DNA from 3 places in the Rhizobacter sp. P3_C12 genome. Region 2 is predicted to be linked to each of the others. Evidence: predicted binding sites of a transcription regulator. Region 2 holds the regulator's gene; each other region holds the start of a gene.
The links. The regulator LexA, encoded in region 2, represses DNA repair genes until DNA is damaged. The targets are predictions, from matches to a motif close to ACTGTATNNNNATACAGT.
Positions count from the first base shown of each region.

Region 1 (7,069 bases), on a different contig from region 2:
CGCGAAGGCGCTGGCCGGCGCTGCGCTGCACGATGCGATCGCCGATGCGCACTTCCTCGGCATCCGCTCGCGCACCCAGCTGACGGCCGAGGTGCTGAAGGCCGCGCCCAAGCTCGCCGCGGTCGGCTGCTTCTGCATCGGCACCAACCAGGTCGACCTGCGCGCCGCAATGGACCTGGGCGTGCCGGTCTTCAACGCGCCGTTCTCGAACACCCGCAGCGTGGCCGAGCTGGTGCTGGCCGAGGTCATCATGCTGATGCGCGGCATCCCGGCGAAGAACGCGATCCTGCACCGCAACGGCTGGACCAAGAGCGCCGAGAACTCGTTCGAAGTGCGCGGCAAGACGCTGGGCATCGTCGGCTACGGCCACATCGGCACGCAGATCGGCGTGCTGGCCGAGCAGCTCGGCATGGCCGTGGTGTTCCACGACATCGAGGCCAAGCTGCCGCTCGGCAATGCCCGTGCGATGGACAGCCTCGACGAGGTGCTGGGCACGTCGGACGTGGTCACGCTGCACCTGCCGGAGCTGCCGTCGACCAAGGGCCTGATCGGGCGCGCGCAGATCCGCGCGATGAAGCGCGGCGCGCACCTGATCAATGCCTCGCGCGGCACGGTGGTCGACATCGATGCGCTGGCCGAGGCGCTGCGCGACGGCCACCTGCTCGGCGCGGCGATCGACGTGTTCCCCGAGGAACCGCAGGGCAACGACGCGCGCTTCGAATCGCCGCTGGTCGGCATGGACAACGTGATCCTGACGCCGCACATCGGCGGCTCGACGCTGGAGGCGCAGGCCAACATCGGCAAGGAAGTGGCGGCCAAGCTGGTGCGCTACAGCAACAACGGCTCGACGACGTCGGCGGTCAATTTCCCCGAGGTGGCGCTGCCCGAGCACACCGGGCGCAGCCGATTGCTGCACATCCACCGCAACGTGCCGGGCGTGATCGCGCGCGTGAACGAGCGGCTGTCGAAGGCCGGCATCAATGTCGCGGCGCAGTACCTGAGCACGCGCGACGAGGTGGGCTACGTCGTGATCGACGTCGACACCGCGGCGCCGGAGGCGGCGCTGGCCGACCTGGCGTCGCTGCCGGACACGATCCGGTGCCGGTTGCTGTATTGAGCGGCGCCCGGGCTCACGCCGGGCTCGCGAGCTTCAGCCCGACGATGCCGGCCACGATCAGCGCGAGGCTGGCCAGCCTCGCCGCGGAGGCCGGCTCGCCGAACAGCACGATGCCGAGGATCGCGGTGCCGACCGCGCCGACGCCGACCCACACCGCGTAGGCCGTGCCGACCGGCAGCGACTTCATCGCGTAGCCGAGCAGGCACACGCTGATGACCATCGCCGCCACGGTGCCGATGCTCGGCCACAGGCGTGTGAAACCCTCGGTGTACTTCAGGCCGATCGCCCAGCCGATCTCGAACAGGCCGGCGGCCACCAGGATCACCCAGTTCATCGCGAATCCTCGTCAGTGGGGAAGCCCTGGGTTGTACCAGCCTGGGCGCCGCCTTGCAGGGCGATCCGCCGGAGGTGGTAAAACCTCGGCTCTTTCAACCCATTGGAGATTGGCATGAGCGCCGACAAGGACCGCGGAATCCGCCGTGAGAAGCAAAAGCGTGCGAAGGACGCGAAGAAACAGGCGCGCCTGGCGCGTGAGGCTGTCGTGCAAGCGGCAAGCACCGCAAAGCCGGCCGGCAAGAAGGCAGCCGCCTGATCGCGTTCTGAACGGCGTGGGGGCGACGACGGCCGCCGAGGCCTGTTCTCACCAGGCGGCTTCGTCCACGTCGCCCTTCACCACGCGGCGGATCACCTCGGCCGAGAAACCCCGGCCCGCGAGAAACCGCTGCTGCTTCGCGCGGCCGGCCGGATCGCTGGCCGCGGCCCCGAACTTGCGCACCCACACCTCGTGGGCACGTGCCAGCTCGGTTTCTTTCAGGCGCTGCGCCTGGTCGGCGTCCAGCGTGACGCCGTGCTGCGCCAGCTCCTGGCGGATGCGCAGGTTGCCGTAGCGCGATTCGCGCACATGCACCCGGCTCTCGACGAAGCGCTGCTCGCTGAAGTAGCCCTTGTCCTGCAGCCAGGCCAGCACGTCGTCGACCTGCTGGTCGGCATCGTCCGGCAGCGGCGCATCGTCAGCACGCAGGTGCTGCAGCAGCTTGCGCCGCAGCTCCTGCCGGCTGTGCTCGCGCTGCGACAGCAGCTGCACGCCGCGCCCGCGCAGCGAGAGCCGCTGCCGCATCGCCAAGCCGCTCGCCGGCAGACTTATTCGCCGCGGGCTTCCTTCGGCTCCTTGGGCGCCTTCTTGGCCGGCTTGGCCTCACCGGCCTCAGCCGCCTGCGCGGCACCGCCGGCGGTCGGCAGCAACGGGATGCCCATCGCCTCGCGCACCTTGTTCTCGATCTCGACCGACAGGTCGGGGTTCTCGCGCAGGAATTCGCGGGCGTTGTCCTTGCCCTGGCCGATCTTCTCGCCGTTGTAGGCGTACCAGGCACCGGACTTCTCGAGCACCTTGGCCTCGACGCCCATGTCGATCACCTCGCCTTCGCGGCTGATGCCCTGGCCGTAGAGGATGTCGAACTCGGCGGTCTTGAAGGGCGGCGACACCTTGTTCTTGACGACCTTGACCTTGGTCTCGTTGCCGATGACTTCTTCGCCCTTCTTGATGCTGCCGATGCGGCGGATGTCGAGCCGCACCGAGGCGTAGAACTTCAGCGCATTGCCGCCGGTGGTGGTTTCGGGGCTGCCGAACATCACGCCGATCTTCATGCGGATCTGGTTGATGAAGATGACCATCGTGTTGGTCTTCTTGATGGTGCCGGTGAGCTTGCGCAGCGCCTGGCTCATCAGGCGGGCCTGCAGGCCGGGCAGCGAATCGCCCATCTCGCCTTCGATTTCGGCCTTCGGCGTGAGTGCTGCGACCGAGTCGATCACCACCAGGTCGACCGAGCCGGAGCGCACCAGCGCGTCGACGATCTCGAGCGCCTGCTCGCCGGTGTCGGGCTGGCTGATCAGCAGCTCCTGCAGGTTGACGCCCAGCTTCTGGGCGTAGGCGGTATCGAGCGCGTGCTCGGCGTCGATGAAGGCGCAGGTGCCGCCGAGCTTCTGCATTTCAGAAATGACCTGCAGCGTCAGCGTGGTCTTGCCCGACGATTCGGGGCCGTAGATCTCGACCACCCGTCCGCGCGGCAGGCCACCGACGCCCAGCGCGGCATCGAGGCCCAGCGAACCGGTGGAGACGACCTCGATGTCTTCGATCACCTCGCCTTCGCCGAGCCGCATGATCGAGCCCTTGCCGAACTGCTTTTCGATCTGCGCCAGCGCAGCTTGCAGGGCCTTGGCCTTTTCGGTGTTGAGGGTGGCGGCTTTGACGGGGGCATCCATGGGGCGATCTCCTAGAGTTGCGCGGATTATGGCAAAGGCTGGATGTTTGTACAGTCTTTTCTCGTGCCGGATCTCGAATCCCTGCGGGGCCACTCCCTACAATCCCGCAGCGGCCGGGTGACGAGCCGCACAGGAGGCAGCCATGCGCGTGTTGATCGCCGAAGACGACCAGGTGTTGGCCGACGGGCTGCTGCGCTCGCTGCGCAACGGCGGCTATGCCGTCGACCATGTCGCGAGCGGCACCGAGGCCGACGCCGCCTTGTCGGCCCATGAGTTCGACCTGCTGATCCTCGACCTGGGCCTGCCGAAGCTGCACGGGCTGGAGGTGCTGCGCAAGCTGCGCGCCCGCGGCTCGGCGGTGCCGGTGCTGATCCTGACCGCGGCCGACAGCGTCGAGCAGCGCGTGCAGGGCCTCGACCTGGGGGCCGATGACTACATGGCCAAGCCGTTCTCGCTGCAGGAGCTCGAGGCCCGCGTGCGTGCGCTGACGCGGCGCGGCCTGGGCACCGCGTCGAGCGTGATCCGCCACGGCCCGCTGACCTTCGACGCGACCGGCCGCGTCGCCTACCTGAACGACCAGATGGTCGAGCTGTCGGCGCGCGAGCTGAGCCTGCTCGAGGTGCTGCTGCAGCGCGCCGGCCGGCTGGTCAGCAAGGACCAGCTGGTCGAGCGGTTGTGCGAATGGGGCGAGGAGGTCAGCAACAACGCGATCGAGGTCTACATCCACCGGCTGCGCAAGAAGATCGAGCAGGGCCCGGTGCGCATCGCCACCGTGCGCGGCCTCGGCTACTGCCTGGAGAAGATCGCGGCTTGAAAGAGCAACGGTCCCTGTTCGGCGAGATCCTCGACTGGATGCTCGCGCCGCTGCTGCTGCTGTGGCCGATGAGCGTCGTGCTGACCTGGCTGGTCGCGCAGGGCATCGCCAACAAGCCGTTCGACCGCCAGCTCGGCGAGATGGCCCGCGTGCTGTCGCAGCAGGTCACGGTGCAGGATGCCGGCGGCGGCACGCTGCCGTCGGCCAGCTTCGCGCTGCCGGCGAGCGCTGCCGAGCTGCTGCACACCGACGAGACCGACACCCTGTACTACCAGGTGCTCGGCCTCGACGGCCAGTACCTGAGCGGCGAGCGGGCGCTGCCGATGCCCAACGACGAGGAGCGCGCCGCGCCCGGCGTGGTGCGCTTCCGCGACGACGAGATCAACCGCGAGCCGGTGCGCATCGCCTATGTGCGCATCGGCCTGCCGGGCGGTGTGGCGGGCGGCATCGAGCCGCCGATCGTGCAGGTGGCCGAGACGCTGGGCAAGCGCTCGCGCCTGGCCACCGAGATCATCAAGGGCGTGATGCTGCCGCAGTTCGTGATCCTGCCGCTCGCGGTGCTGCTGGTGTGGCTGGCGCTGGCGCGCGGCATCGCACCGCTGAACGAGCTGCAGCAGCGCATCCGCCGCCGCGAGAGCCACGACCTGAGCCCGATCGACGAGCGCGACGCGCCCGAGGAGGTGTCGCCGCTGGTGCGCGCCATCAACGACCTGCTGACCCGGCTCGACCGCAGCATCGGCACGCAGAAGCACTTTCTCGCCGACGCGGCGCACCAGCTGAAGACGCCGCTGGCCGGGCTGCGCACGCAGGCCGAGCTGGCGCAGCGCGAGATCGACGCCGGCGAGCGCGATCCGCAGGCGCTGAAGAAGTCGCTGCAGCAGATCGCCCGTGCCAGCCAGCGTGCGGCGCGCATGGTCAACCAGCTGCTCGCGATGGCGCGCGCCGAGGACGCCTCGCAGGCGCTGCAGCGGCAGCCAGTCAACCTGGCGCGGCTGGCCGCCGAGGCGGTGCGCGATTTCGTGCCGCGCGCGCTGGAGAAGCGCATCGACCTGGGCTACGAGGGACCGGACAGCGGTGCGGCCAAGGGCCAGGCCGGCCTGTCGATCGCCGGCCAGCCGGTGCTGCTGCGCGAGCTGATCCGCAACCTGGTCGACAACGCGCTGCAGTACACGCCCGAAGGCGGCACGGTCACGGTGCGGGCGGTCGACGACCCGTTCGGCCAGGTGGTGGTGGTGCAGGTGGAGGATTCCGGCCCCGGCATCCCGGCGGCCGAGCGCGACAAGGTGTTCCAGCCGTTCTACCGCTCGCTGGGCACCAATGTCGACGGCTCCGGCCTGGGCCTCGCGATCGTGCGCGAGATCGCGCAGCAGCACGATGCCGAGATCACGCTGGAAGACGCCAACCTGCGGCACCGCCCGGGCTTGAGCGACCAGGGCGGCGTGGCGTTCGGGCCGGGCGCGCGCTTCACGGTGCGCTTCCCGGTGGGCGCCGGCACCGGCACGGTGACCGACGGAAACACCGGCGAATCCCATCCGACTTAGACTGCCCCGGGTTAACCCGAGGTATATCCCGATGGCAGTACACGAAACACACGCTCCCGCTTCGCTCGGCCTTGACCTGGCGCTGCAGGGTGGCGGCTCACACGGCGCGTTCACCTGGGGCGTGCTCGACCGGCTGCTCGAGGACGACGGGCTGCACTTCAGCGGCGTCTCGGGCACCAGCGCCGGCGCGTTGAACGCCGCGGTGATGGCGAGCGGCTTCCGCAAGGGCGGCCGCGAGGGTGCCCGCGAGGCGCTCGCCGAGTTCTGGCGCGACGTGAGCCGCTCCGGCTCGATCTTCTCGCCGTTCTCGGCCGGCCAGGCGCATGCGCTGAACGACAACTTCAAGCTCGACAAGCTGCCCGGCTACCAGTGGATGAGCTCGTTCTTCCGCTCGTTCAGCCCGTACGAATTCAACCCGCTCAACCTGAACCCGCTGCGCGACGTGCTGCGCCGCCATGTCGACGAGGATGCGGTGCACGCGAGCGGGCTGCGGCTGTTCATCACCGCCACCAGCGTGACGACCGGCCAGGCGCGGGTGTTCACCGGCCGCGACATCACGGTCGACGTGCTGCTCGCATCGGCCTGCCTGCCGTTCCTGTTCCAGGCGGTGCAGATCGACGGCGAGCCCTACTGGGACGGCGGCTACACCGGCAACCCGGCGATCTACCCGCTGATCTACCAGACGGCGGCGCTCGACATCCTGCTGGTGCGCATCAACCCGCTGGTGCGCGAGGGCACGCCGACGCGCAGCGAGGAGATCATGGACCGGCTCAGCGAGATCACGTTCAACGCGAGCCTGATGTCGGAGATGCGCGCGATCTCGTTCGTCTCGCGGCTGGTGCGCGAGGGCAAGCTGGACCCGGGGCGCTACAAGGACCTGCGGCTGCACATGGTGGCCGACGACGACGGGCTCGGCCCCTATGGCGCGAACAGCAAGTTCAACACCGACCGGGCCTTCCTCGAAGAGCTGTTCGCGCTCGGGCGCGCGGCGGCGACGGGCTGGCTGAAGCAGCACCGGGCCGACATCGGCGTCAAGTCGACGCTCGATGTCGACCGCGAGTTCCTGCACGGACCGAAGAAGCACAAGCGCGCCTGAGTCAAAGAGCAGAGCAAGATCGGACAGCCGCCGCAACCGATTGCGGCGATCATTGCGGTTTCGCGCCGATCGCTTCATGTCCGCCTCCACGCACGCTGCTCCCCTGCCCCGCCCGAGCCTGGTCGCGCTCACCTGGCCGCTGCTGGCCGAGCTGGTGCTCGGGCTGCTGGTCGGCCTGACGGGGCTGTGGCTCGCATCGCGGCAATCGGACAGCGCCTCCGGCGCGTTCGCGCTCGCGAACA
Region 1 is NZ_JBFUGW010000026.1:28,302-35,370, reverse strand. It holds gene serA (phosphoglycerate dehydrogenase) at 1-1,117, shown strand, start outside; gene sugE (quaternary ammonium compound efflux SMR transporter SugE) at 1,131-1,451, opposite strand; gene AC1DXV_RS06955 (hypothetical protein) at 1,566-1,709, shown strand; gene recX (recombination regulator RecX) at 1,758-2,234, opposite strand; gene recA (recombinase RecA) at 2,258-3,376, opposite strand; gene AC1DXV_RS06940 (response regulator) at 3,519-4,190, shown strand; gene AC1DXV_RS06935 (sensor histidine kinase) at 4,229-5,731, shown strand; gene AC1DXV_RS06930 (patatin-like phospholipase family protein) at 5,763-6,827, shown strand; gene AC1DXV_RS06925 (MATE family efflux transporter) at 6,904-7,069, shown strand, end outside.
Region 1: recA (recombinase RecA) is a predicted target of LexA. The motif match lies at 3,414-3,431, and genes of this name have one in related genera.

Region 2 (5,444 bases):
CCCATGCCGGGCCGGCGCGGAATCTCCCTGCCGTCGGCCCGGAGATTATATTGTTCGCAATCTAATTGCCTGATCGGCGATACAGTCTCGTCCATGGCAAGCAAGCACCTCACTCGTCGCACCGGATCCGTCGCCGCGCCGGCCCTGCCGGCCGACATCGACTGGCTGCAGCTCGACAACCAGGTCTGCTTCGCGCTGTATTCCACCTCGCTCGCGATGACCAAGCTGTACAAGCCGCTGCTCGCGCCGCTCGGCCTCACCTACCCGCAGTACCTGGCGTTCCTGGTGCTGTGGGAGCGTGACGGGGTGACGGTCGGCGAGCTCGGCGAGCGGCTGTTCCTCGACTCCGGCACGCTGACGCCGCTGCTCAAGCGCATGGAAGCGGCCGGCTGGCTGCAGCGCCAGCGCGCCGCCGACGACGAGCGCCGCGTGATCGTCAGCCTGACGGCCGAGGGCCGTGCGCTGCGCCAGCAGGCGCGCGGCGTGCCCGCCCAGCTGGCCCAGGCCAGCGGCTGCAGTGTCGGCGAGCTGACCGACCTGACCCAGCGCCTGCAGCAGTTGCGCCTGCAACTGCTCGATGACGCGCCCGCTGCGGCGCATGCGTGAACGTTGTTCTCACCCCTGACCCACCTCACCACCTGAAGGAAGACACCATGGCCCTCGAAAAAGTCCTGTACACCGCCCACGCCACCTCCACCGGCGGCCGCGAAGGCACCTCCAAGTCGTCGGACGGCGTGCTCGACCTGCGCCTGACCACGCCGAAGGAACTGGGCGGCAACGGCGCCGTCGGCACCAACCCGGAACAGCTGTTCGCCGCCGGCTACTCGGCCTGCTTCATCGGCGCGATGAAGGTGGCTGCCGGCAAGCACAAGGTGACGCTGCCGGCCGACACCTCGATCGCCGCCAGCGTCGGCATCGGCCCGATCCCGCAAGGCTTCGGCATCCAGGTCGCGATGACCATCACCGTGCCGGGCGTCGAGCGCTCGGTGGCCCAGCAGATCGTCGACACGGCGCACCAGATCTGCCCGTACTCGAACGCGACGCGCGGCAACGTGGACGTGACGCTGACCGTAGCCTGAGCCCCGCCTGCGCTGCATGAAGAACGGCCCTCAGCGGGCCGTTTTTCATTGCGCGAGCAGTTGCAGCAGCAGCTCGATACGCGCCTGGTAGGGCGACCATTCGCCACCGGCCGGCAGCACATCGCCGGGCTGCGCGAACACCGGGCCGCCGGCGACGCGGCTGCAGCGCAGCACGCGCACYCCGGCCGCCTGTGCGCGCAGCAGCGCGGCTTCGAGCGCGTGGTGGACGGTGCCGTGGCCGGTGCCCGCGACCACGATGCCGCGCGTGCCGCGCTCGACCAGCGCATCGACCAGCACGCCATCGACGCCCGCATGGCTGAGCAGGATGTCGACGCGCGGCCACTCGGGGCCGTCGACCAGCCTGTCCACCAGCGCCGCAGACATCGCCTCACCCGCCGGCCACGGGCGGAACAGCCGCAACCGCCCTTCCTCGATGCGGCCGACCGGGCCGGCATCGCCTGAATCGAAGGCCTCGATGCGGTAGGTGTGCACCTTGCGCACGTCGGCCGCGCCATGCACCACGCCGCCGAGCACCGCGACCACGCCGCGCGCGCCCGGATGCTGCGCGACGGTCACTGCATCGAGCAGGTTCTGCGGACCGTCGGGTTGCAGCGAGGTGGCGGGGCGCATCGCCGCGGTCAGCACCACCGGCTTGGCCGGCGCGAGCACGCGCTGCAGCAGCCACGCGGTCTCCTCCAGCGTGTCGGTGCCGTGCGTGACGACCACGCCCGCCACCTCGGGCCGCGCCAGGTGGTGCGCCAGCCGCCCGACCAGCGCGCGCCACACGCCGGCGCTCATGTCCTTGCTGTCGACCTGCGCGACCTGCTCCGGCTCGAGCGGCACCGCGGCCAGCGCCGGCACCGCCTTCATGAGCTGCGCGACGCCGAGCTGCGCCGCGGTGTAGCCGATGTTGTCGCCGGGGGCCGCCGAGGTGCCGGCGATGGTGCCGCCGGTYCCGAGCACGACGACGATCTGATCAGTTCTTTGCATTTTTCACGAAGCTGGATAAAAATACAGTCACTGGATGGATGTTCAGTCCGAACCATCTCACCTTCAAGGCCCACCGATGACCGAGATCCCGAAGCTCACCGACCGCCAGCAGCAGATCCTCGACCTGGTGCAGAGCGCGATCGAGCGCACCGGTGCGCCGCCCACCCGCGCCGAGATCGCGAACGAACTGGGCTTCAAGTCGGCCAACGCCGCCGAAGAACACCTGCAGGCGCTGGCCCGCAAGGGCGTCATCGAGCTGGTGGGCGGCACCTCGCGGGGCATCCGTCTGCAGTCTGACACATTGCGTGCGCTGAACCAGAGCCGCGGCAAGCAGTTCAGCCTGCCGCTGCCGAGCCTGTCGCAGCTCACGCTGCCGCTGGTCGGGCGCGTCGCGGCCGGCAGCCCGATCCTCGCGCAGGAGCACATCGACCAGACCTACCTGATGGAAGCCAGCCTGTTCGCGCGCCGGCCCGATTTCCTGCTGAAGGTGCGCGGCATGAGCATGCGCGACGCCGGCATCATGGATGGCGACCTGCTCGCGGTGCAGAAGACCAAGGACGCGAAGAACGGCCAGATCGTCGTCGCGCGGCTCGGCGACGAGGTCACCGTGAAGCGCTTCAAGCGCACCCGCACCAGCATCGAGCTGCTGCCGGAGAACCCCGATTTCGAACCCATCGTCGTGCCGTTCGGCGATGTCGACTTCGAACTCGAGGGGCTGGCGGTCGGCCTGATCCGCAACAGCATGCTGTGATGGAGGCCGCCGTGGTGATCAAGGCCCCCAAGGCGGCGAGTGCCGCGGAGTGCAAGGCGCTCGAGCAACTGCCCAACATCGGCCCCGCACTGGCCGCCGACCTGCGGCTGATCGGCATCCAGGAGCCGAAGGACCTGCGCGGCAAGGATGCCTTCGTGCTGTACCAGCGCCTGTGCGCGATCACCGGGCAGCGCCACGACCCTTGCGTGCTCGACACCTTCATGGCCGCCACCGATTTCATGGGCGGTGCGCCTGCCGCGCCGTGGTGGGCCTACACCGCGCAGCGCAAGGCCTTGTTCGGGTCGGTATGAAAGGGCAGACGATGCAGGCATTGCTGGTGATCGACCTTCAAATCGGTGCCTTCGATGGTGCCAAGTGCGACCCGATCGACTCGGGCGAGCGGCTGCTGCGCCATGCCGCCCAGCTGATCGCCGCGGCGCGCAGCGCGGGCCTGCCGGTGCTGCACGTGCAGCATGGCGAGCCCACGGGCGTGCTGGTGCACGGCACGCCGCAGTGGGAGATCCACCCGGATGTCGCGCCGCTGCCGGGCGAGGCCCGCGTGGCCAAGCAGGCTTTCAGCGCGTTCGAGAACACCGGGCTCGACGCGCTGCTGCGCGGCACCGGCATCGATCAGCTGCTGGTGTGCGGGCTGCAGAGCGAGGTCTGCGTCACCCACACCTCGCAATCGGCGCTGGCCCTCGGCTATGACGTGGTCCTCGCCAGCGACTCGCACGGCACCTGGCCCGATGGCACCACGGGTGCCGACGAGATCATCGCCCGCCAGAACGAGGCGCTGGCCGCCCAGGGTGTGCGGCTGCTGAGCACGCGGGAGATCGTCAGCCAGCTGGCCCAGCTCGATCGCTGATCTCGACTCCTGATCGACCGTTCATCAGCGCGCCGCCGGCTGCGCTGGCGACAACACCAGCGTGTGCTCTGCCGCCCCGCCCCACACCGGCACGTCCTCCACCTTCGCCCATCGCTCCACGAAGCTCCGGTACAGCGGCGAGAACACGATGCCCGATTGCCCGCTCGACTGCATGAAGCGTGAGCGCGCCGGCTCGCCCAGGTCGTACAGTGCCCGCAGCGACGGCCCGTGCTCGGCCAGGTACAGCTCGCCGGTCGTCGCGTCCGGCCGCAGGCCGACGCGCGACACGTTGACGGTGTAGGTGTCGCCGCCCACCGGCGCCCGCAGCTCGAACCCCCTTGCCAGCGCCTTCACCTTGCTGAACGGCCGGTGCTCGGCCCGGGCCTGGTGCGCCCGGCCCCATTGCCAGCTCGCCACATCGCTGCCCTGCGACTGCTGCAGCTCGTCGAGCGCCCGCGTGAACGCCGCGTCCACCTGCTGCGCACAGGTCTCGGCCGCCGGGGTCGCCTTGTCGTCGCACCACCAGGCGTCCTGGCGCGCCAGCACGCCCTCCAGCGCCTCGCGGAAGCTGCGGCTGCCGAGCTGCCGCTCATACAGCGCGGCGCCGAGTTCGTCGCTGAACACCGCCTGCGTCAGCTGCCGCACCCAGGCCGACAGGATCAGCGGCGCCGCGCGCTCGGCCGCCATCGTGCCGTCGAACGAGGCCAGCTCGCGCTGCGCCGCCGCGGCCAGCGGGTGGGGCGATGCCGCGCGCTGCAGCACCGGCAGCAGCTTCAGTGCCGCCAGCGACAGCTGGTCGCGCTGGATCGCCCGCAGGCTGTCGATCGAATGCTTCGGCGTCGCGGCCAGCAGTTGCTCGATGCGCTGCTGGCGGTACGGCACCGCCCACTCGCTGGTCAGGAAATGCGGGTACCCGGGGCCGACGATGCGCTGGTTCGCGGTCGCGATCCAGCCACGGGCCGGATCGATCTCGCGCGGCGTCTCGCCGGCCGGCACGCTGCCGACCCAGTCGTAGCGCGCCTCCCAGCCCGGCGCCGGCACCAGGCCCTTCAGGTCGTGCTCCGGCCCGCGCACCGGCACGCGACCGGGCGCCACCATCGCGATGCGGCCCTGCGTGTCGGCCACCACCATGTTCTGCATCGGCGCGATGTAGCCCGCCGATGCCGCGATGAACTCGTCGACCGAGCGTGCCGAGTTGAAACCGATGCCAGCATCGACCGCCGTCCCGGCATCGGCGTCGAGGGCCGTCCAGCGCATCGCCAGCGCATAGGCCGGCGCGTTCGGCGCACCGGTCAGCCCTTCGGTCGGGCCGCCCGCGTCGGAGATCACCGGCCCGTGGCGGCTGCTGCGCACGGTCACCGTCACATCGGGATGCCCCTTGACGTGGATGACCTCGGTGCTGCGCTCGAACGCCGCCCAGCCTTCGGGCGTCTGGTACTGCGCCGGGTCGCCGGGGCGCAGGCGTTCGAGGTAGAGGTCCTGCACGTCCGGCGCGGTGTTGGTGAAACCCCAGGCGATGCGGTCGTTCTGGCCGAGCACGACGATCGGCAGGCCGGGCATCGTCGCGCCAGCCACATGGAAGCCGGGCGCGTCGAGCCGCGCCAGGTACCACAGCGACGGCGCGCTGAGCTTCAGGTGCGGGTCGTTGGCCAGCAGCGGCTTGCCGCTCTCGGTGTGCGAGCCGGCGAGCACCCAGTTGTTGGAGCCGACGCCCTCGACGCCCGATTCAGGCGCCATCCGCAGCGCCTGGCGGCCGAGC
Region 2 is NZ_JBFUGW010000087.1:411-5,854, reverse strand. It holds gene AC1DXV_RS15370 (MarR family winged helix-turn-helix transcriptional regulator) at 94-606, shown strand; gene AC1DXV_RS15365 (organic hydroperoxide resistance protein) at 654-1,079, shown strand; gene AC1DXV_RS15360 (asparaginase) at 1,125-2,069, opposite strand; gene lexA (transcriptional repressor LexA) at 2,146-2,820, shown strand; gene AC1DXV_RS15350 (helix-hairpin-helix domain-containing protein) at 2,820-3,131, shown strand; gene AC1DXV_RS15345 (cysteine hydrolase family protein) at 3,143-3,685, shown strand; partial or broken gene AC1DXV_RS15340 (penicillin acylase family protein) at 3,710-5,444, opposite strand, start outside.

Region 3 (7,069 bases), on a different contig from region 2:
ATTCGGCGGCGGCTGGCGCGCGATGTCGCTGGCGCGCAGCACGAGCTCCAGCGTCGGCGCCGGCAAGGCCAGCTGCGACAACCGCTCGCGCAGCAGCGCCATCAGGTGCTTCGCATCGCGCGACGGCTCGGCCAGCGCGATCTCCAGCGTCGTGTGCTGCGGCGTCCGGTCATCGCGCCGCCAGCGCGGCTCGTGCTTCATCTGCAGGCTGAAGCGGCGCACGAAGGCATGCTGCGCCGCGAGCCACGCCACCAGCCGCGACAGCAGCACCTGCACGCCGTGCATCACCTGCTCGGTGGTGTCGGCCCGTGCGAACAACTCGAGCGCGCTGTCGAAACTCGCCGGCAGCGCGATCGAGGTGCGTGGATCGGGGCGCCGGCCGAGCGCGCCATCGAGCTCGGCCAGCAGCGCCTCGCCGAAGCGCCGCGCCAGCCCGGCGCGCGGCAGGCTGCGCAGGTCGCCCAATGTGTTCAGGCCCATGCCCTGCAGCGCCTCCCAGTGCTCGCGGCCCGGGCCGAGCAGCCAGACCGGCGCGGCATCGAGCGCGCGCTGCAGCGCCCCGGCATCGGCGCAGTGCAGGCCGTCGGCATGGCGCGCCAGCAGCGCCGAGCCCTGCGCCGTCGGCGTGCTGACGCAGTGCAGCGCATGGCCGAGCGGCTGCAGCGCCTCGCGCAGCCGCTGCAGCAGCGCGTCGCGCCCGCCGAAATAGCGCAGGCTGGCCTCGACCTCCAGCAGCACGCCCTGCGGCGGGCTGAAGCTGACTGCCGGCGTGAACGCCAGCGCCGCATGCGCCACGCTCGTGAGCGCCTGCCGGTCGCGCAGCGCATCGGCCTGGCCGATCAGCAGCTGCGGCGCGAGCGCCAGRGCGGTCGCCCGCTTCAGCCCCGGCTTGACGCCCAGCGCCTGCGCGCCCGCATTGGCATGGGCAATGCGGTGCGCCTCGACCAGCGCGACGGGCGGCTCGCTGCCATCGCTGACCGCCGGGAGCGTCGCCAGGAAGGATTCCAGCGACAGCAGCGGCAGGTGAAGACCGATCCAGAGCATCGCGTGCCCATGGGAGATCAGGCGAGGTTGACGAAGGTCGCCGCGCGCAGCGGCGGCACGGCGGCCGCGGCCTGGACCGTCTGCGCCGCCAGCTCGCYCGCCTTGCGCGTGGCGCTGGCGGACAGCACCGGCGGCAGCTCGAGCCGCAGTTCATGGGCGAGCGGCGGGCCGCGGCGCTTCAGCACGCGCACGCTCAAGGCATCGGCGCCGCCGGCACGCAGCGCGAGGCGCAGCGGCGCCGGGCTGGCCTGCTGRTGCACCGCCATCTCGCGCAACACGAAGGCCGGGCCGTCGTGCGCATGGGCGGCCACCTGCAGGCGGCGCAGCCGCTCGGCGCGCAAGCGGGGCGGCAGCCAGGCCAGCACCGCACCGACATGCCCGCTGTGCAGCGCCTGCTCCAGCGCCCACAGCCGCGCATCGACACCGGCTTCGTGCGGCCGGCCGTCGACCCCGGGGATGCCTTGCGTGCCGGTGTCGATCACCAGCAGCTGCTCGGCATCCAGCCCCATCTGCATCAGCGCCCAGGCCGACAGCGCCGCCGGTGGATCGAACAGCATCACCAGCCGGCCGGCCCGCTGCGTGGCAGCAAGGCAAGGGGCCAGCAGGCGGATCTCGCCGAGGCCCGGGTGCGGCAGCAGCAGCTCGCTGAGCGCACGCCGCGGCCAACCGCCGCCGGGCAGCTGGGCATCGAGCGCCGCGAAGCCGCTGGGCAGGGCACGCTCGACGCCGCGCCCCATCTGGTTGGCACGCCACACGCTGGTGTGCAGCCGCTCGGGCAGCGGCGAGCGGGCGGAAGAGGCGAAGGAGGCGGAGGCGGGAGGCATGGCAACTACTGTATGCACATCCAGTATATCGATCCACTTGAAAACGGGGTCATGGCGTTACAAGTCTGTCTGAAGCAGCCTTTGGCACATTTATGATTGCTTTTGGCAATCAACTCCGGCAGCATGGCGGCCATGCCTGATGCCTTGCCCGCCTCCGATCCGAGCCACCGTGTTGCCGCGGTGCGTGCCTTCAACCGCTTCTACACGCGCCGCATCGGCGTGCTGCACGAAGGCCTGGTCGACAGCGGCTTCACGCTGACCGAATCGCGGCTGCTGTGGGAGTTCGCGCACCAGGCGCAACCGACCGCCGGTGAACTCGCGCGCTCGCTGGATCTCGACCCCGGCTACCTGAGCCGCCTGCTGCGCGGCCTGCGCGAACGCGGGCTGATCGAGGCGACGCCGTCGGCCAGCGATGCGCGGCAATCGCACCTGTCGCTCACCGCGGCCGGCCGCGCCGCCTTCGCGCCGCTCGACAGCGGCTCGCAGCAGCAGGTGCAGGCGCTGCTGACGGCGCTGGACGAGGCGTCGCAGCAGCAGTTGCTGCAGGCGATGGGCACGCTGCAGCGCCTGCTCGACGACGCCCCGGCGCGCCGCACGCGCGATCCCTACCTGCTGCGACCGCACCGCCCGGGCGACATCGGCTGGGTGATCGCACGCCATGGCGCGCTGTATGCGCAGGAGTACCGCTGGGACATCGGCTTCGAGGCGCGGGTGGCGCGCATCGCCGCGGCCTTCATCGAGCATTTCGACCCCGCGCGCGAGGCTTGCTGGATCGCCGAGCGCGACGGCGCGAACGTCGGCTGCGTGTTCCTCGTGCAGGCACGCGACGAGGCGACGCAGGCGGTGCAGGACGGCGTGGCCCGGCTGCGCATGCTGCTGGTCGAGCCGTCGGCGCGCGGGCTGGGCCTGGGGCGCCGGCTGGTGCAGGAGTGCGAGCGCTTCGCGCGCCAGGCCGGCTACCGCCGCATCACGCTGTGGACGAATGCGAACCTGCTGGCCGCGCGCGGCATCTACGCGGCAGCAGGCTATCGGCTGGCCGCGAGRGAACCGCACCACAGTTTCGGGKACGATCTGGTCGGAGAAACCTGGAACCTTGATCTGACATGACCTGCCCCTGCGGCCTGCCCCACCCCTATGCCGACTGCTGCGGCCGCTACCACGCCGGAGCGCTGCACCTGCAGGCGCCCGATGCGCCGTCGCTGATGCGATCGCGCTACAGCGCCTTCGTCAACGGCTTGCCGGACTACCTGTTGGCAACCTGGCACGCGAGCACGCGGCCCGCCACGCTGGAGCCCGATCCACCGGGCCTGCGCTGGCTCGGGCTGGACGTGCGCGGGCATGCTTCACAGGATGCCGACCATGCGACGGTGGAGTTCGTCGCCCGCAGCAAGCTCGGCGGCCGCGCGCAGCGGTTGCACGAGACGAGCCGCTTCGTGCGCGAGGACGGCCGCTGGTTCTATCTCGACGGCGAATTCTGACTACGCGAATTCCTGCCGCACCGCCGCCGACATCAGCCGGCGGATGATCCACCCGAGCAGCCCGCAGGCGCCGAGCGTCACCAGCACCGCCATCACGCGCGCCGCGGTCACGAAGCCGCCGAACACGCCGAGCGCCTTGGGCGGCAGCGTCGCGGTGCTCAGCGTGCTGTCGACCACCGACTGCATCACCTCCTGCTGCAGCCACAGGCCGAGCAGGTTCGCGACGATCGCCAGCAGCAGCAGCGCGATGAAGGTGCGGCGCGCCCAGTTCAGGCGCAGCAGCAGCCCGACGGCCGACACCAGCGTCGCCAGCGACATCACGAGCCCGGCATTGACCACCCACGGCAGGTGTCCGATCAGCAGCCCGAACAGGCCGCTGACCTGCAGGCCGTCGCTGCGGAATCCACCCGACACCAGCATCGCGTTCTGCAGCAGCGCCGAGGCACAGGCCAACGCGCCGATCAGCATGAACACCCACGCGGTCGCGGTGACGAAAATCGAACGGGCTCCGACAGTGATGGTGGTGGGCATGGCGCTTCCTCGACAGCGTCGATTGTCCGGAGCGCGGGCGGCCTTGTCATGCGCTGCGGCACGCGCCCCCCCAGGATCGAGGGGACGGTGCGCCATCATCTGTGCACATCGCGCCACAAGGTGTCAGCCGATGTATCAACCGAAGCGCAACGCGTACACCGGCGGCAGCTGGGCCGGCAGCGCCGCCCACCGGTCGCCGCTGTCGTCGCTGCTCCACACATGGCCGGTCGTGCTGCCCATCAGCAGGCTGCGGCCGTCGGGCGATACGTCGAGCCCGTGGCGGTACAGCAGGTCGTAGCAGTGCTGCTGCGGCAGCCCGCTGCGCAGCGTCTCGAAGCTCGCGCCGCCGTCGCGCGTGCGGTTGACCACCAGCGCCCCGCCGACCGGCACGCGCTGCTGGTCGGCCACGCCGGGCACGAACCAGGCCGTCTGCGCGTCGCCGGGGTGCACCGCGACCGCGAAGCCGAAGTCCGACAGCGGCGCGCTCGTCACCTGCTGCCACGAGGCCGACGCATCGGTCGAGCGCCAGATGCCGTTGTGGTGCTGGGTCCAGAGCACGTCCGGCTGCGCGGCGCAGCGCACGATGCGGTGCGGATCCTGCGTGTTCGGCGAGCCGGCCTGCTCCGGCGGCATGTAGGCGGCGCGCATGCCGTCGGCCTGCAGCTGCCAGTTCGCGCCGTCGTCGCGCGTGACCCAGGCGCCGCCGCAGCTGATGCCCAGCACCAGGTCGCCGGCGCGCCGGGGATGCGGGCAGATCGAATGGATGCCGGGCACGTCGTAGCCGCCGCCGAACCATTCGGCACGCTCCGGCCGTTGCCACAGCGAATCGACCAGCTGCCATGAGTCGCCGCCATCGCCGCTGCGGAACAGCCCGCCCGGCAGCGTGCCGAGCCACAGCGTGCCGTGGTCGCGCTCCAGCGACCACACCTGGACCACCTTCCACGGTACGCCGGTCGCGTCGGCCGGCTGGGGCGGAAAGGCCGGCGCCGCCACTTCATGCCAACTGGCGCCCTGGTCATCCGACGCATGCAGCTTGACGCCGAAGTGCCCCAGGTTCAGCGCGGCCAGCATGCGGCCCTCCGGGCCGGGCGGCAGCAGCATCGACACCGGCTCGCCGAGGAAGCTGGTGCGGGCGATGTGCCAGGCGCCGCCGTGGCCGCGCTGCAGTTCGAACAATCCCTTGCGGGTGGCGGCCCAGGCACGATCCTGCATCTGCAACTCCTCGAGGTTCAACCGCCGGACAGGGCCTGCATCACGTGGACCCGGCTGTCCGGCCACAATGCATCGGCCAGCGCGACGCGGTCGTCGCTGCGCACGCCGTCGACGAAGGCGACCACGTTCGGCCGCAGGTGGCCCTGCTCGTCGAGCACATAGCCGCGCAGGCGCGGGTGCGCGGCGAACACCGCGTCGAGCGCGTCGCGCAGGCTGCCGGCCTCGACGTCGAGTTCGGGCGTCTCGATGAAGCGGCGCAGCTGCTGCGTGAACACGACGTGGGCCATGGGGCGCGATGATGCCCGCAGCGGCCAGCCGCGACAATCCGTGGATGAACTACGGACCGCTGTACGCCGCCCTCGCCTTCGCCCTGTGGGGCATCTTCCCGCTGTTCTTCCGCCGGCTCGCGATGCTGCCGGCCGGCGAGGTGCTCGCGCACCGCATCGTCTGGTCGCTGGTCTTCGTGCTGATCGTGCTGGGCGTGCGCCGCCAGTGGGGCTGGCTGCGGCCGCTGCTGGGCCAGCCGCGCGTGCTGGGCGCGTTCGCCGCGAGCGCGCTGCTGCTGGCGGTGAACTGGCTGACCTACATCTGGTCGGTCAACAACGGCCACGTGATCGACGCGAGCCTCGGCTACTTCATCACGCCGCTCGTCAACGTGCTGCTCGGCTACACGGTGCTGCACGAGCGCCCGCGGCGCGGCCAATGGATCGCCCTCGCACTGGCGACGGCCGGCGTGGTGTGGCTGACGGTGCAGGCCGGCCAGCTGCCATGGATCGCGCTGGTGCTGGCCGCGAGCTTCGGCAGCTACGGCCTGCTGCGCAAGGTGGCCGTGCTCGGCCCGCTGGAGGGGCTCACGCTGGAGGCGATGCTGCTCGCGCCGCTGGCCGTGACCGCGCTGCTGTTCTGGCAGGTGCAGGGCACCGGGCAGTTCCCGTTGCCCGACACCGCGACCAACCTGTGGCTGCTGGCCGCCGGGCCGATCACCGCGGTGCCGCTGCTGCTGTTCGCCGCCGGCGCACGCCGCATCTCGATGACGACGCTCGGGCTGATGCAGTACATCGGCCCGACGATCCAGTTCGGGCTCGGCGTGTGGCTGTTCGGCGAGCCGTTCGGCGGTGCGCGGCTGGCCGGCTTCGGCTTCATCTGGGGGGCGCTGGCGGTGTACAGCCTGGAAGGGTGGTGGGCGGTGCGGAGCCGGCGTGGCTGATGCGTGGAACTTGCGGGGGCTGCGTGCCACATAGAAGCATGGCCGTCCAACAGAAACGTTCGCGTTCACCCACCCCTCCGGGAAATTCCCGTTCCGCCAAAAGGCTTCGCCTCACCAAGACTCGCGCCGACTTCGCCGAGCTGCTCGCCCGACAGAAAGGCGTCGTATCGTGGAAGCTTTCGGACGACAACGGCCGGCACTCAGGTTCCGACTTCGGCTCGCTGGCCGGCTTGGTCAACGGTTCGTCTTCGATACGAGAGCTTCAGTTGGAATGGGATGACGGAAAAGCCGGATCCAAGAGCCTGTCGGTGCTGGAGGAATTGAAAACCTGCAGCGAACTGAAGTCGCTGTCGCTCCATCTCGAGATCGAAAATGACCCGGACGTCGCCGACGCGCTGGCCCGCAGCCTGTGCTGCATGCATGACCTCGAGCAGCTCAGCCTGGGCGGCTTCGTCGGCGAGGAGGCCTTCTCTCCGTTGACGACTGCGCTTCCTGCAAGGCTGCGAGACCTCAGGCTGCACCACAGTACTCCCGAGGCGCACGCATGCCTGGTCGAGCACCTGTTCACCACACCGCTGCCTCATCTGGAGTGCCTGCATCTGCAATGCGGCGAGAAGCTGCACGATGTGGACGCACTGGAAATCTGGGCCCGCCTGGGCCAGGCCCTGGTGGCATGGATCCCATCGGCGCCCTCGCTGTGCGAGCTGAGCTATCCAGCCGAGGTCCGGTGGTATGTCGCCGCCCATCCACTGCGTGGCACGCTGGCCAAGAGC
Region 3 is NZ_JBFUGW010000142.1:9,265-16,333, reverse strand. It holds partial or broken gene AC1DXV_RS20615 (Y-family DNA polymerase) at 1-1,044, opposite strand, end outside; gene imuA (translesion DNA synthesis-associated protein ImuA) at 1,062-1,868, opposite strand; gene AC1DXV_RS20605 (bifunctional helix-turn-helix transcriptional regulator/GNAT family N-acetyltransferase) at 2,001-2,975, shown strand; gene AC1DXV_RS20600 (YchJ family protein) at 2,972-3,346, shown strand; gene AC1DXV_RS20595 (hypothetical protein) at 3,347-3,877, opposite strand; gene AC1DXV_RS20590 (WD40/YVTN/BNR-like repeat-containing protein) at 4,013-5,089, opposite strand; gene AC1DXV_RS20585 (MoaD/ThiS family protein) at 5,107-5,376, opposite strand; gene rarD (EamA family transporter RarD) at 5,421-6,296, shown strand; gene AC1DXV_RS20575 (hypothetical protein) at 6,335-7,069, shown strand, end outside.
Region 3: imuA (translesion DNA synthesis-associated protein ImuA) is a predicted target of LexA. The motif match lies at 1,876-1,893, and genes of this name have one in related genera.